2 regions of the Stenotrophomonas sp. 28608_Sma genome follow, and region 1 is predicted to be linked to the other one. Evidence: riboswitches for the same ligand, from Rfam matches in the RefSeq annotation. Region 1 holds a riboswitch; the other holds the start of a gene.
The links. A riboswitch is a leader RNA that binds a small molecule or an ion and turns the genes downstream of it on or off. The one in region 1 is predicted to bind cobalamin.
Positions count from the first base shown of each region.

Region 1 (7,518 bases):
AGCGCAAGCCCAGTGGTGAACCGCTGCGGCATATCGCCGCGCACTTCGGGCTGCCTGTAGAGGCGTGCCTGATGGTCGGTGATTCGTTGACCGACTACCGTGCCGCCGAAGATGCAGGCATGCCGATCGCGCTGGTGCGTTACGGCTATCCGCGCGGCCTGGACCTGGCCACCGCGCATGCGGTGGCGGTGATCGACGACCTGCGTGAACTGCCGGGGTTGCAGGGCTGGTGCAACGGATAACGCCGGTCGCCGGGCGGTAACCGGGCCGACGCAATGGGTAGTGCCGGCCGCTGGCCGGCAACCCGCGATGCGCTGTCGAAGGTCATGATGTTGCCGGCCGGCGGCCGGCACTACCATGACCGTCGCGGTCACTTCGGCTGGTAACGCACGCTCAGCTGGTACTCGCGGCCCGGCTGGTTGAACCACGCCACGGTTTCATACGTGCGGTCGAATACGTTGGCGGCGCGCGCCAGCAGCGACCACGACGGCGTCAGCGCGTACTCGGCGCGCAGGTCCAGCGTGCCGTAGCCACCGACCTTCACCGCGTTGGCCGCATCGTCATAGCGCTTGCCCGCACCCTGCACGGTCAGGCCGGCGCGGAAATCGCCGAAGCGGCGGTCGACGTCCAGGCGCGCGGTCTGCTGCGCACGGCGCGGCAGCCAGTTGTCGAACTGGGTGCTGCCATGGGTGCGGTTGCGCGGGTCGGTGTAGCTCAGCTGCGCGTTGATGTCGAAACCGGCCAACAGCACGCCACCGGTCAGCTCGGCACCGCGGATGCGCGCCTTCTCCACCTGCTGCATCTTCATCGTGGACGCATCGTAGGTGATCAGGTCATCGATGCGGGTCTCGTACACATCCAGGCCCCAATGCCAGCCCTGGCCCTGCTGCGAAACACCGAGATTGGCGCTCTTGGACTTCTCCGGGTTCAACGTCGGCACCCCGCTCCACGGGTCGTACAGGTCGCTGAAGGTCGGCGCCTTGAACGCAGTGCCGTAGCTGGCATTGACGCGCAGGCCGTGCTCCAGTTCCATCGCCCAGCCCACGCTGCCGGTGGCATGGTTGCCGAACTGCTGGTTGTCGTCGTTGCGTGCGCTGGCCTGCAGCTGGTGGCGGCCGAAGCGGCCCTGATACTGCACGAACACGCCGGTGTTGCGACGGCTGTCGACGAGGTAGCCCGCGCTGCTGCCATCCAGGTTGTCTTCGCTCCAGTCCACGCCGGTGCTCAACAGCTGGCCTTCGGCCAAGGTGAAGTCACCCTGCAGCGAGGCGCTGTCGCGGTGGGTCTGCGCGCTGCCGCGTGCGCCGAAGTCGCCGAAGTTGTCCGACTCGTTGTCACTGCGGCCGACGTTGGCTGTGAAAGCCAGGCGTTCAGACGGGGTGTAGCGCACCTTGCCGGCCAGCACCTGCTGGCGGGTCTCCGAGTAGTTGTAGTAGCCGTCGTAGTGGTTCTTGCCGTCGGCGCGCAGTGCGCTGCCTTCCACGGTCCACTGGTCGTTGAAGCTGTAGCCGCCGCGCAGGCTCTTGGACAGGTTGCGGTAGCCGTCGCGGTCGTGCTCGTCGGCAAAGCAGCCCGCGGTGAACACCGAGGCGGAGCCGCGGCAGGCATCGATGCCGTCGGAATGCTGGTAGGCGATGTCGGCGCCGAACCAGCCGCGTTCGGTGCCACCGCCGATGCCGCCGCTGGCTTCGCGCAGGCCGTTGCTGCCACCGCCGAGCTGGAAGTGCGGAGCGAAATCGCCCTGGTTGCGGCGGGTGAAGATCTGGATCACGCCACCAATGGCGTCGGCACCGTACAGGCTGGACTGCGGGCCGCGCACGATTTCCACGCGCTCGATCTGCGCCAGCGGCAGGTCCTGGTACATGGCCAGGCCGAGGTCGGCACTGTTGATGCGCACACCATCCACCAGCACCACGGTGTGGCCCGAGTTGGTGCCGCGCAGGAACAGCGAGCTCTGCTTGCCGAGGCCGCCGGAGTTGGTCAGGTTGATGCCGGCGCGGCCGCGCAGCAGCTCCTGCAGCGAGGTGGCCTGGCTGGATTCGATCTGCGCGCGGTCGATCACCTGGGCCGGCGCGATGCTGTCCTGCAGGGCGATCGGGGTGCGGGTGGCGGTGACCAGGATCTGGTCGAGCGCGGTGGTGTCATCGGCGGCCTGGGCCAGCGCGGGCAGGGCGGCCAGCACGGCCAGGGACAGCATTCGGGACTGCAGCTTCATGGGGGACTCCAGGTGCCACGCACGCCCGCGTGGCGAAGGGGAGGAGCCGCGAAGGCAGGCATGCGCCGACGCCGCAGCGCAGGCTGCGGTCATCCAGCGCCATGCCCACCGCATCGCGACCTGAGGCTTCCTGGCCGGTCTCCGGGCTTGCCGCCGGGTGGCGCGAGGCCACCGTCCAGGCGCCTTCCCATGCCTGCGGCACAGTGGCGTTGTTGCCTGGAACTGACGTGCTTACCGTTGCGGGGGCAGCGCCGGCCTGGCGTGGAATCACGCGTCACCGGCTTCCCGTTTCAACCTGCCGGCCGTGGCCGCAGGTCACCTGGAAGTGCGCGCAGTCTACGGCATCGCAGGCGGCCCGTAGCGTCGAGCGTGCTCGACTGCCTTTGCTGTGCCCTTAGAATGGTCCCTCGATCCCGTGGTGCCGTTGCCGATGTCCGCCCGTTTTCCGCTGTTCCCGCGTTGCCTGTACAGGACGCACGCATGATCCTCGACCTGGTCCGCCATGCCGGCAACGGTCGCGATGAGTTCCTCGATGGCCGCAGCGATCCACCGCAGCTGGCCCGCCTGCCGCAGGAACTGGTCGACGCCTACGCTGCGCAGCCCTGGGAGCGGGTGATCAGTTCGCCGCGGCTGCGCTCGCTGCACACGGCGATGGCCCTGGCCACGCCGCGCGGGCTGGACGTGGAAGCGGACGAGGAATGGGAAGAGCTGGATTTCGGCGATTGGGACGGGCAGTCGCTGTTCGACCTGCCGGAGGACGCATTGGCGGCCTTCCATGCCGACCCGCATGCATTCCCGCCGCCGAACGGCGAAAGCTGGGGCCACTTCGAGCGGCGCATCGCGCGCGCGCTGGATCGCCTGCTTGATGATGACGATCCGGTGCCGACGCTGGTGGTCAGCCACGGCGGCCCGCTGCGCATGGTGCTGTCGCAGGTCTGCGGCCTGCCGATGTCGCTGTGCTGGGCCCTGCGTATTGACCACGGCACACGCCTGCGGGTGTGGCTGGAGCGCGGCGAGGTCGGGCTGGTGGGCGAACTGCAGGAGCTGCAGCAGCCCTGACCGCACTCGCCGGGCATGACCCGGCGCTACCGATCCCGCATCGCAGTGGTGGTGCCGGCCGCTGGCCGGCATCCCCAGGAACGCGGAGGCCTCAATCCTCGTCCGCGCGCTCGGCCACGCTGTCCTCAGCGTCGTCGTCAGCATCGAAGCGCTGCTCATGCACCGGGCCCGAAGCGGGGCCGGCCGCCTTCAGCGGATGCGCAGCGATGCGCGCTTCGTAATCCTGCACCAGTGCCTCACGCTGCGGCTCGCTCAGTTCCTGCCAATGGCAGTCCAGCAGCGCGCCTTCCAGTGAATAGAGCAGGTTCAGGCTGGGCTTGAAGCCGGCGCGCTTGACCTTGACGAAGGCGCCGACCGCGCCGATCGCAACCAGATCCTCGCGGCTGCGCAGGCCGACCTGACGCAGCCACGCCGCACTCTTCGGGCCGATGTTGCGCAGCTTCGGTGCGCTCATCCCAGCGCCTCGACGAACACGCGGGCGATGGCTTCCAGGCCAGCCTGGTCGTCGGCATCGAAGCGGCCGACTTTCGGGCTGTCGATGTCGAACACGCCGATCAGTTCATCGCCGCGCAGCAACGGCACCACCAGTTCCGAGCGCGAGGCCGAATCGCAGGCGATGTGGCCGGGGAAGGCATCGACGTCCTCCACGCGCTGGGTCACGCGCTGGCTGGCGGCGGCACCGCACACGCCCTTGTCCAGCGGGATGCGCACGCAGGCCGGCAGGCCCTGGAATGGCCCGACCACCAGTTCCTTGCCGTCGTACAGGTAGAAGCCCACCCAGTTCAGGTCGGGCAGAGCGTGATAGACCAGCGCGGAGAGGTTGGCCGCGTTGGCGATGCGGTCGGACTCGGCGTAGACCAGGCCGCGGGCCTGTTCCAGCAGCTGGGCGTATTGTTCCGGCTTGCTGCCGGTGAGCGAGGCATTGGCGAACATGCCCGCAGTCTAGCAAGCGCGCCGGGCCGGCGATAATGCAGGCTCTGTTGCCCCGCTGGAGCTTATCGATGCCGTTGCCCGCCACGCTGCCGCCTGCCCTGTTCGTCACCGGCACCGATACCGAGATCGGCAAGACCGCGGCCAGCACCGCGCTGCTGCATGCACTGCGCCGGCGCGGCCTGCGCGCGGTTGGCATGAAGCCGGTGGCCAGCGGCAGCGAAGACCTGGGGCAGGGCCTGCGCAACGAGGACGCGCTGGCGCTGCAGGCGGCCAGTTGGCCGGTGCCGGTCTATGCCGACCTGAATCCGTACGCGCTGCGGCAACCGCTGGCGCCGGAGCTGGCCGCTGCCGAGGATGGCGTGCAGGTGGAACTGGCGCCGATCGTGGCAGCGTTCGCGCGCCTGCGTGCTCAGGCCGATGTCGTGGTGGTGGAGGGCGTTGGCGGTTGGCTGGCGCCGGTCTCGGCCACGCTCGACCAGCTCGACCTGGTGCGTGCATTGCATCTGCCGGTAGTACTTGTGGTCGGCATGCGGCTGGGCTGCGTCAACCACGCACGGCTGACTGCGCAGTCGCTGCAGGCCAGCGGCGTGGAGTGCCTGGGCTGGATCGGCAACCACATCGACCCGGTGATGCAGCGCCAGGATGAGAACATCGCGACGTTGCAGCAGCGCCTGCCGATGCCGTGCTGGGGGCGGCTGCCGTATCTGCCGGGAGAGGATGGCGAAGCGCTGTCGGCGTACCTGCTCGAGTGATCCTGGGTAGTGCCGGCCGCTGGCCGGCAACTGCATCCACCCGGCGATCCCGAGGTTGCCGGCCAGCGACCGGCGTTACCGTGCCGCAGCCGCCAGCTCCTTCGCGATCGCACCCAGCCGCTCCACCGCACCGATGAAGCGCGCATCCAAGGTCTGGCAGCACGACAGCCGCAGGCATTGGCGGTAGCGTGCGCCGCGCGAGTACACGCGGCGCTGGGCGCGCACGTGCTTGAGTGATCCTGGGTAGTGCCGGCCGCTGGCCGGCAACTGCATCCACCCGGCGATCCCGAGGTTGCCGGCCAGCGGCCGGCACTACCGTGTTGCAGCTGCCAGCTCCTTCGCGATCGCACCGAGCCGCTCCACCGCGCCGATGAAGCGCGCATCCAGCATCTGGCAGCACGACAGCCGCAGGCAGTGGCGATAGCGCGCGCCGCGCGAGTACACGCGGCGCTGGGCGTGCACCTGCTTGAGTGATCCTAGGTAGTGCCGGCCGCTGGCCGGCAACTGCATCCACCTGGCGATCCCGAGGTTGCCGGCCAGCGGCCGGCGTTACCGTGCTGCAGCCGCCAGCTCCCGCGCGATCGCACCCAGCCGCTCCACCGCACCGATGAAGCGCGCATCCAAGGTCTGGCAGCACGACAGCCGCAGGCAGTGGCGGTAACGCGCACCACGCGAATACACCTGGCCGGGCATGAACACGATGTCCTCTACCAGCGCACGTTCGAACAGCTCACGCGTATCCACGCCCGGCAGTTCGAGCCACAGCAGGAAGCCGCCTTGCGGCTCGGTGGCACGGGTGCCGGCCGGGAAGTGTTCGGCCACCAGCTGGCGCAGCCGTCCCACCTGTTCGCGGTACAGCCGGCGCATGCGGTGCAGGTGATGCTCGTAGCTTCCGGCTTCCAGATACGCCGCCACCGCATCGCCGAGCAGTTGAGGCTCGCCACCGGTGGACTGGAATTTCAGCAGCGCGATGCGCTCGGCGAAGCGGCCGCCATCCAGCCAGCCGATACGGTAATCCGGTGCCAGTGTCTTGGAGAACCCACCGACCACCATCACCCAGCCATCGCGATCGAAGGCCTTCAGCAAGGGCGCCGGCGGTTCGCAGAACTGCAGCTCGGCATACACCGCATCTTCGATCAGCGGTAGCTGGCGCGCGTTGACCAGTTCGGCCAGGCGTTGCTTGGCGGGTGTCGGCATGGTACAGCCCAGCGGATTGTGTACGGTCGGCATCACCACCAGTGCGGCCAGCGACGTGTGCTCCAGCATCGCTTCCAGTGCATCGACATCCAGGCCGTGCTGCGGGTGGGTGGGCAGCTCGATGGCCTGCAGGCCGAGGTTGGCCAGCAACGGGTACAGGTTGAAGTAGGACGGCGCCTCGATGCCCACCGCATCACCGGGCTGGGTGACCGCGCGCAGTGCCAGCTGCAGGGCCTCCATCGCGCCGTGGGTCAGCAGCAGCCGCTCGCTATGGGTGTGCAGGCCCATGCGTGGACCGCGACGCACGATCTGCGCCAGCAGCCTGGGGGAGCCGTTCGGGCGCGCGTAGGATTCCACTGTCTGCTGGCCGTGCCGCAGCACCTGCGCGGTATGCCGGGCCAGCTGCGCGCCCGGATAGAACTGGCGCCCGCGCGGACCGGCGAAGGCCAGGTCGATCACTCCGGAGCGACGTTGTGCCTCCAGCACGCGCGCCATCAGCACCTGCTGCAGTGGTGCGGTGGGTGCGGACGGGGTATCACGCAGCGAACGCTCTGGCACCGACAATCGCGGCGCCACCTCGAAGCCGGCCTTTGGCCGCGGAATGACCAGGCCGGCGTCCTCCAGCTGGCGATAGGCCGCGATCACCGTGTTCAGGCTGAGCCTTCGCTGCAGGGCCATCTGCCGCAGTGAAGGCAGGCGGCTGCCGACCGGGAGACGTCCGCCGTGGATGGCTTCGGCCAGTTCATCGGACAGCCGTTGGTAGCGGGGTGGGATCATCGCGCTCTGGTTATCTGTATCCATCGAACTTCCCGCCATCTGGTTCTGTACCCATGATGATGGCGAGCCTAGCATGTCGTTGTCGGACGGGCCTGATCGGGGCACGGCCGATACTTCCCAAGCGCACGGCTGGATGGCCGTGCGTCTTTTTTTGGAGGTGGTACCGGCCGCTGGCCGGCGATCCCCAGATCCGCAGGAGCCGGCCAGCGGTCGGCACTACCCGGGTCGTTACCGCATCGGCACCAGTGCCGCGTCGCGCCGGTACAGCGCCGGGAACTGCTTGCCCAGTGCAGCCAGCTTCGGTGCGTCGTAGTAGCGGATGTAGGCCGCCTGCGGGTAGTTGGTCATGTAGTTCTGGTGGTAGCTCTCGGCCGGGTAGAAGTGCTGGCCGCTGACCAGCTGGGTGACGATCGGTGCGCGGTAGCTGCCGGCCTGGCCGAGCTGGGCGATGTAGGCGCGGCTGGCCGCCTGCTGGCGTGCGTCATCACTGAAGATCGCCGAGCGGTACTGGCTGCCGTGGTCCGGCCCCTGTCGATTGAGCTGGGTCGGATCGTGCACCACCGAGAAGAACACCTGCATCAGCTG
Region 1 covers NZ_CM151308.1:595,707-603,224, forward strand. Annotated here, with positions in the region: gene gph (phosphoglycolate phosphatase) at 1-242, shown strand, start outside; gene btuB (TonB-dependent vitamin B12 receptor) at 371-2,215, opposite strand; cobalamin riboswitch at 2,331-2,553, opposite strand; gene ACZLHH_RS02680 (histidine phosphatase family protein) at 2,696-3,274, shown strand; gene ACZLHH_RS02685 (TfoX/Sxy family protein) at 3,366-3,728, opposite strand; gene ACZLHH_RS02690 (GAF domain-containing protein) at 3,725-4,207, opposite strand; gene bioD (dethiobiotin synthase) at 4,276-4,959, shown strand; gene ACZLHH_RS02700 (hypothetical protein) at 5,035-5,184, opposite strand; gene ACZLHH_RS02705 (hypothetical protein) at 5,272-5,469, opposite strand; gene ACZLHH_RS02710 (aminotransferase-like domain-containing protein) at 5,509-6,957, opposite strand; gene msrA (peptide-methionine (S)-S-oxide reductase MsrA) at 7,162-7,518, opposite strand, start outside.

Region 2 (7,518 bases), 290 kb from region 1:
GCCTTGGGCCTGTCGGCCAGTTACCTGAACCAGATCGAGCGCAACAAGCGCCCACTCACCCCGGCCGTGCAGAAGAAGCTGGGCGAGGTACTGGGCGATGTTTCCTCACTGTTCGACGAAGATGAGCCCGCTGCCCTGCAGGAAGCGCTGGGCGAGACCCTGCGCGACCTCGGCTTGGCCGAAGTCAGCGCGACCGAGCTGCGCGCCCTGGCTGGCAACCTGCCGCAGGTCAGCCGCGCGCTGCTGGACCTGCACCGCCGCCACCTGGCGCTGCGCGAGCATGCCGCCGCGCTGGAGTTCCAGCTGGGCGAGCCCGGTGCCGGCAGCACCCTGCCCGCCGGTGACCAGGTGCGCGAGTTCTTCAACCGCATGCACAACCACATCCCCGAACTGGACGAGCTGGCCGAGCAGCTGTTCGCCGAATGGGGGCTGTCGCCCGGGCATGTGGCACCGCGGCTGCGCCAGCTGCTGGCCGACCGCCATGGTGTGCTGGTGGAAGTGGCCGCACTGCAGGCCGGGCGCGAGAAACGGCAATACGATGCCGGTGCGCGGCGGCTGTGGCTGCCCGATTACCTTGAGCCCGGCCAGCAGGCGTTCCAGATGGCGGCCGAGCTGGCCCTTCACGGCTACCTGCCGCAGATCGATGCGGTAGTGGCGCGCGCTGGCTTTACCGATGAGGCACGCATCGCGCAGGCGCGGATTGGCTTGTCGAATTACTTCGCCGGTGCGTTGGTGATGCCGTACATGCGTTTCCTGCGTGCGGCCGAGGCCAGCAGTTACGACATCGAGCTGCTGGCGCACCAGTTCGGCGTGGGCTTTGAAGCGGTCTGTCATCGGCTGAGCACGTTGGCGCGGCGCAGCGCGCCCGGCCTGCCGTTCTTCTTCATCCGCGTGGACCGTGCCGGCAACGTGTCCAAACGCCATTCGGCCACCGATTTCCATTTCTCGCAGGTGGGAGGGTCGTGCCCGCTGTGGATCGTCTACGAGGCGTTCAACCAGCCGGGGCGCATCCTTACGCAGACCGCGCGCATGCCCGATGGGCGTCGTCATTTCTGGCTGGCGCGGCAGGTCAGCAGTGGTCCGGTCGGCCATGGCCAGCCGCGCAAGACGTTCGCGGTGGCGCTGGGCTGCGATCTGCAGCACGCCGAGCGGCTGGTGTATTCACTGGGGCTGGATGTGCAGAGTCCGGGTAATTCGGTGTCGATCGGACCGGGGTGCCGGGTGTGTCCGCGTGAGGACTGCATGCAGCGCGCGTTCGCGCAGTTGCCGGGGCGGTAGGGTTGGTTCGGCAGGGCTGCGCCCTGCACCTGCGGTAGTGCCGGCCGCTGGCCGGCAACCTCAAAAGCAACAGCTGGCATTCCATGGGTTGGCGGGGCGGGTCCGGACAACCGATTTGGTAGGTGCCAACCTTGGTTGGCACAACCTTGCCGTGCGCGAAGTGCATCCACGCGTGGCGTGGCTCTACTAGTCCCAGAACACGGTCAACACGCGGTGACCTGTGGAGGGCGCAGGCGCGTCGATGTGTTGCCCGTACGGCCAGCCTTCGCCGACGCCGTCGCATTCCAGGCCCTGCAGCCAGCCTTCCACGGTTGCGGCATCGGCGCTGGTCAAGACGTGCACGTTCTCTGCAGCTGGCCATTCGCTGTCGTCTTCCAATGCACTGCCCCAGTCTTGGTGCAGGCCCACGTAGACACCTTCCACTTCAGGCTTTGCCGCAATCGCAACCAAGCGTGCGTATACCTCGGCAATCGGTGGGCGCCCATAGCCCCACTGGTTCGGTGCGATGCACTCCTCGAAATCGTTGCCTTCGAAATACGCGGCCAGCGGCACCACCGGCAGGTGCTCCGGATCGCGTTGATCGAGGCGTTCAAGCACGTCCAGCAGCTTCTGGCGAGGGGACATGGGGCATTCCTTGCAATGGGGAGCCGCGATTGTATCCATCGCGATCAATAGATCGGCGTCACCTTCATCTGCGGCAGCGGGCGCGGTGCGCCGTCGGTGAGGTCCGGGCCGAGGTCCTCCCAGGTACGTCCCTGCTCGACCATCAGCCCCCACAACTGCTGCGATGCCAGCCGCTTGTCTTCCGAGCCCAGCTTGTACGACGGTGGCGCCGGCTGGCCACTGGCAACCATCGAGTACGCCGCGCGGTAGGCCAGTACCTGCTGCGCCGGGTCGTCGGTGCGCGCCACTTCCAGCGTGTAGCGCTGGTAGGCCGAGGCCAGGTTGCGCCAGCGGATCCAATAGTGGTTCTCGAACGAGAACGAACAGAAGCGCGCACCGGCCAGGCTGCCCTTGTCGGCGATGCGGGTCAGCACCTCCTGTGGCATGTCCAGGTTCATGCCGCCTTCGTCGCCCTGCAGGCTGACGTGCACGATGCGATCGCGGTAGCCCGGTGCGCGCGCCTGCAGCAGGTCGCGCCAGTTCTGCATGGTCGCCACCACCGCGAACAGGAAACGGCCCAGTTCTGCGGCCGCCAGCGGCGTAGCGATCGACTGGTAGGTACGCTGCCAGCCGTGGCGGTTCTCGGTGGGCAGGAACACGGCGTGTTCCAGCGCCTGACGGCCACTGCTGCCGTGGCTCACGTCTTCGGCGTGCTGCGGGTAGACCAGATTGATGGCGAAGGTTGGCCAGCGCGGCAACGCGGCATCGAACAGGTGGATCGGGAAGTTGCTGCTGATGCCACCATCGGAGAACCAGCAGATGCGGAACGCGGTGATCACCGGTCCGCAGGTCTGCCCGGCACTGGTCAGCCCTTCCATGCTGTCGGCGACGTTGTGCTCCTGGTCGGCCGCAGGTGCGGTCGGTTCACAGCGACGCTCGCGGCGTGAGGGCTCATGCAACGGCACCGCGCTGATCAGCAGCGGGAAGCTCAGGCTCATGCGCGTGGCCACCAGCACCGGCAGCTTCGGGCCCTGCGGCAGGTGGTAGTACCGGCGCCCTTCCACCTCCAGTGGCGGGCCGGCCTGCGTCACCAGCCACTGCACCACGCTGGCCGGAAACAGCTGCTCGAACTCCTCGCGCAGGAACCAGAACTGCGCGCCGCCCAGCGGCAGCGTGCGCGGCTCGTTGTGCGACACACAGGTGGTGATCATCTGCAGGCTGATCGCATGCGGGCTGTCCGGCTCGCCGGCATAGCGCGGCGCATCGTGCAGGTCGGCGAACGTGAGCGGTGCATCCAGCGGCTTGCCGGACAGCTGCTGCAGGCATTCATGCAGCCACTCGGTCAACGCCGGCGTGCGTGCATCGCGGCCGAGGCCGCTGCACAGGCCCAGCAGGTTACGGCGCGCCACCCGCGCTACCCGCAGCGCGGCACCGGCCACGCCGGCACCATACGCGCACAGCAGTGATGGCAGCAGCGTGGCGGCCACACCGCTCCAACCGCCGCCCCACCAGCCCAGGCCGAGCAGCAACGCCAGCGACACCAGCACCTCCAGTGGCGCAATCTCGAACACCGCGATGGCCAGGCACAGCAGCTTGTGTGGCAGGCCGGCATTGCCGGTCAGCACCACCAGCAACCGATAGGCGGCGCGCGCGCCCCGTGCCGGCTGGAACAGGCTGTAGATGAAGCCGCGCCGCGACAGCTGCGCCGACACCGCCGACAGCCCGCCGTAGCCGGCATCGCCGGGCAGGTGCTCGCCGGCCTGCTGGCGACGATCACCGCACGCCGCCGCGGCCGCCACCGCCGCGGCAATGGCGCCGGCCGAGGTGCCGCCGATGCTCTTGAAGCGATACTCGCGCGCCAGCGCCAGTACCGCATTGGGGTACACGATGCCGCTGGTGATGCCGCCTTTCATGACCAGATCGCAGTACTTCGCCGCCACGAGCCACCTCCCGTCTGTCGGTGCCCAGTATGGCAAGAGGCGCTCTCACAGCCTGAGAAGCGAGCCACAGCCCTGCGCTTTCATTGGCCCTTGACCATTGGCCTCGACGCGTCCACCGTGGGCACGCCGAAGGTATCCTTGCCGTGGCATTGATGGCGGCAGGGATTTAAACGGGAATCCGGTGAAGGCGCCTTGCGCGCCCATTCCGGAGCTGCCCCGCAGCGGTGAATGGAAACGAATCCTGCCAACAGCACTGGGCTCACGCCTGGGAAGCGGCAGGTAGTAGGTGGGCTGCGGCCCGTGTCCATCAGCCCGAATACCGGCCCCGGCCGGGGGACACGACCGTCCCCTGACTCGACCTGGAATCTCCGCGGGGAGGTTGCCGGGGCCGTCGTTGTCCTGCGCCTGCAGGCGGTGCGGCCGCGTGCGTCCTGTTCACGGTTTCCGGCCAGACTGTTCACCCACGCGCTGATGCATGGGCCACCGCCGTTGCCGGCGGTCCATGCGGTACCTGACGATGACCGAGCTCCAACGCCCCACCCTGTCCCTGCCCGAAAACGGCCAGCGCCTGCTGCTGCACTCGTGCTGCGCCCCCTGCTCCGGCGAAGTGATGGAGGCGATCACCGCCTCCGGGATCGACTACGCGATCTTCTTCTACAACCCCAACATCCACCCGGTGAAGGAATACGAGCTGCGCAAGCAGGAGAACATCCGCTTCGCCGAACAGCACGACATCCCGTTCATCGACTGCGACTACGACACCGACAACTGGTTCAGCCGTGCACGCGGCATGGAAAACGAGCCCGAGCGCGGCATCCGCTGCACGATGTGCTTCGACATGCGCTTCGAGCGCACTGCGCTGTACGCGCACGAGCACGGCTACGACACCATCAGTTCGTCGCTGGGCATCTCGCGCTGGAAGAACATGGCGCAGATCAACGACTGCGGCATCCGTGCCGCGTCGCGCTATGAAGGCCTGCAGTACTGGGACTACAACTGGCGCAAGGGCGGCGGTGCCAGCCGCATGATCGAGATCAGCAAGCGCGAGCAGTTCTACCAGCAGGAATACTGCGGCTGCGTGTACTCGCTGCGCGATGCCAACCGTCACCGCCGCGAGAATGGCCGCGAACGGATCAAGATCGGCCTGCTGTACTACGGGCAGGACGCTGAGACGCCGCAGGGCGATTGACGTGTGGGCATGGGGCGGCCACGCTGGTCGCCCCTTCTGCTGTACCGGAACTGCCATGACCGCCCTGCCCGCCGATGTCGCCCTGCTGGTGATCGACCTGCAGCCGGACTTCATGCCCGGCGGCGCGCTGGCCTGCGACCAAGGCGATGCGCTGGTGGCACCGATCGCCGATCTGCTGGCACAGCGCCGCTACCGCACCGTGGTGGCAACACAGGACTGGCACCCGGCCGACCATGCCTCGTTCGCCAGCCAGCACCCCGGCCAACGCCCCTTCGAGACCATCCTGCTGCACGCGCAGCCGCAGACCCTGTGGCCGGACCACTGCGTGCAGGGCAGCGCCGGTGCCGCGCTGCATCCGGGCGTGGACTGGACCGTGGCCGACCTGATCCTGCGCAAGGGCACGCGCCAACAGGTGGATTCATACAGCGCCTTCCGCGAGAACCATGGCCCCGATGGCGAGCGCCCGGCCACCGGCCTGGCCGGCTGGCTGCACGAACGCCGCATCCGCGAAGTGCACGTGTGCGGCCTGGCCCGCGACTACTGCGTGCTGTGGAGCGCGCAGGACGCGGTGAAGTCCGGCTTCCGGGTGAAATTCCTGTGGGAGCTGACCAAGCCGGTGACCGACGCCAACGACGCGATGGTGCGCGAGGCGCTGGGCAAGGCGGGGATCGCGATCGTCTGACCCAGAGCGGTAGTGCCGGCCGCTGGCCGGCAACCTCGGGATCTCTGCAGTTGCCGGCCAGCGGCCGGCACTACCGGATAGCACCCGTGGTAGCGCCGGGCCATGCCCGGCGGACGCGGGATGGGCGATTACCGGAACACCACCGTTCGGTGCCCGTTGAGCAGGATGCGGTGCTCCACATGGCGGCGCACGGCGCGCGCCAGCACCAGCGATTCGGTATCGCTGCCCAGCCGCACCAGCTCGCGCGGCGCCATCGCGTGGTCCACGCGGGCCACGTCCTGTTCGATGATCGGGCCTTCGTCCAGATCCTCGGTGACGTAGTGCGCGGTGGCGCCGATGATCTTGACCCCGCGCGCGTGTGCCTGGTGGTACGGCTGCGCGCCCTTGAAGCTGGGCAGGAAGCTGTGGTGGATGTTGATCGCACGGCCGGCCAGCGCGCGGCACAGCGTGGGTGACAGGATCTGCATGTAGCGCGCCAGCACCACCAGATCGATGCGTTCGCGCTCGACCAGGTCGATGATCTGCTGCTCCTGCACCACGCGCGTATCAGCGGTCACCGGCAGGTGGTGGAACGGCACCTGGTAGGACGCCGCCAGCGGCGCGAAGTCGGCGTGGTTGGACGCTACTGCGGCAATGTCCACCTTCAGCTGGCCGCTGTGGGCACGGAACAGCAGGTCGTTGAGGCAGTGCCCCTGCTTGCTGACCAGCACCAGCAGGCGTGCACGGCGGCGGCCATCATGCAGCTGCCAGTCCATGCCGAAGCCGGCGGCGAGCGTGGCCATGGCGGCGTGCACGGTCTCCAGCGGCAGGCCGGCATCGCGATCGAAATGCACGCGCAGGAAGAAGCGGCCACTTTCCTCATCACCGAACTGCTGGGCGTCGAGGATGTTGCAGCCGTGGTCGAACAGCAGGCCGGATACGCGGTAGACGATGCCGGTACGGTCGGGACAGGACAGGGTGAGGATGGAATCGGGGCGCATCGCCCGAGTGTAGGGCAGCAGCCTGTCCTCGGGATCGATGGTCACCGATGCAACCGACCTGCTTGGTTCAGTCCCAAGCGATACTTGGGTTTCTCCATGGCAAGCTGGTCGGTCATGAACCTGTTGCAACTGATCCGCAGCTTCACCCGCACCGCAGAGACCGGCAGCATTGCCGCAGCGGCCCGCATCCTTGGCATCAGCGCCACCGCAGTCGGCCAGAACATCAACCGGCTGGAGGCGCATCTGGGCGTACGGTTGCTGAACCGAAGTACGCGCCAGCTGGCCCTCAGCGAGGCCGGCGCGCTGTACCTGGCGCAGGTGCGCCACATCGAAGCCGACCTGGCGCGCGCGCAGGCGATGGTCACCTCTGGTGACATCGAACCGGCCGGACCACTACGCATCGCCAGCAGCAGCGCGTTCGGTCGCCACGTACTTGCCCCCTTGCTGCCTTCGCTGCAGCAGCGCTACCCGCAACTGCAGCTGGAGCTGCGCCTGACTGACCGCGCCGTGCAGCACGGCCCGGAAGCGGTGGATGCCAGCATCCGCATCGGTGCACAGCTGGAGGACGGTGTCGTCGCACGGCAGCTGGCGCGCGTGCCGTTCGTGTTCTGCGCCTCGCCGGCCTATCTGAAGGCACACGGCACCCCGCAGCAACCCTCCGAGCTGAGCGGCCATCGCGGGCTGCTGCACCGCTTCCCCACCGATGGCCGGCCGCTGCGATGGGGCCTGTTGAAGGATGGCCAGCGCGTGGACGCCGCACTGCCGCCGAGCATGGTCTGCGATGACATCGATGCGCTGGCGACGCTGGCCGCAGCCGGTGCCGGCATCACCCGGCTGGCCGCATTC
Region 2 covers NZ_CM151308.1:304,663-312,180, reverse strand. Annotated here, with positions in the region: gene ACZLHH_RS01355 (helix-turn-helix domain-containing protein) at 1-1,278, shown strand, start outside; gene ACZLHH_RS01350 (hypothetical protein) at 1,465-1,902, opposite strand; gene ACZLHH_RS01345 (patatin-like phospholipase family protein) at 1,947-3,821, opposite strand; cobalamin riboswitch at 3,949-4,163, shown strand; gene ACZLHH_RS01340 (epoxyqueuosine reductase QueH) at 4,324-5,010, shown strand; gene pncA (bifunctional nicotinamidase/pyrazinamidase) at 5,066-5,692, shown strand; gene purU (formyltetrahydrofolate deformylase) at 5,821-6,672, opposite strand; gene ACZLHH_RS01325 (LysR family transcriptional regulator) at 6,787-7,518, shown strand, end outside.
Region 2: it holds a riboswitch for cobalamin, as region 1 does, so the genes downstream of both, ACZLHH_RS01340 (epoxyqueuosine reductase QueH) here and btuB (TonB-dependent vitamin B12 receptor) in region 1, are expected to answer to the same signal.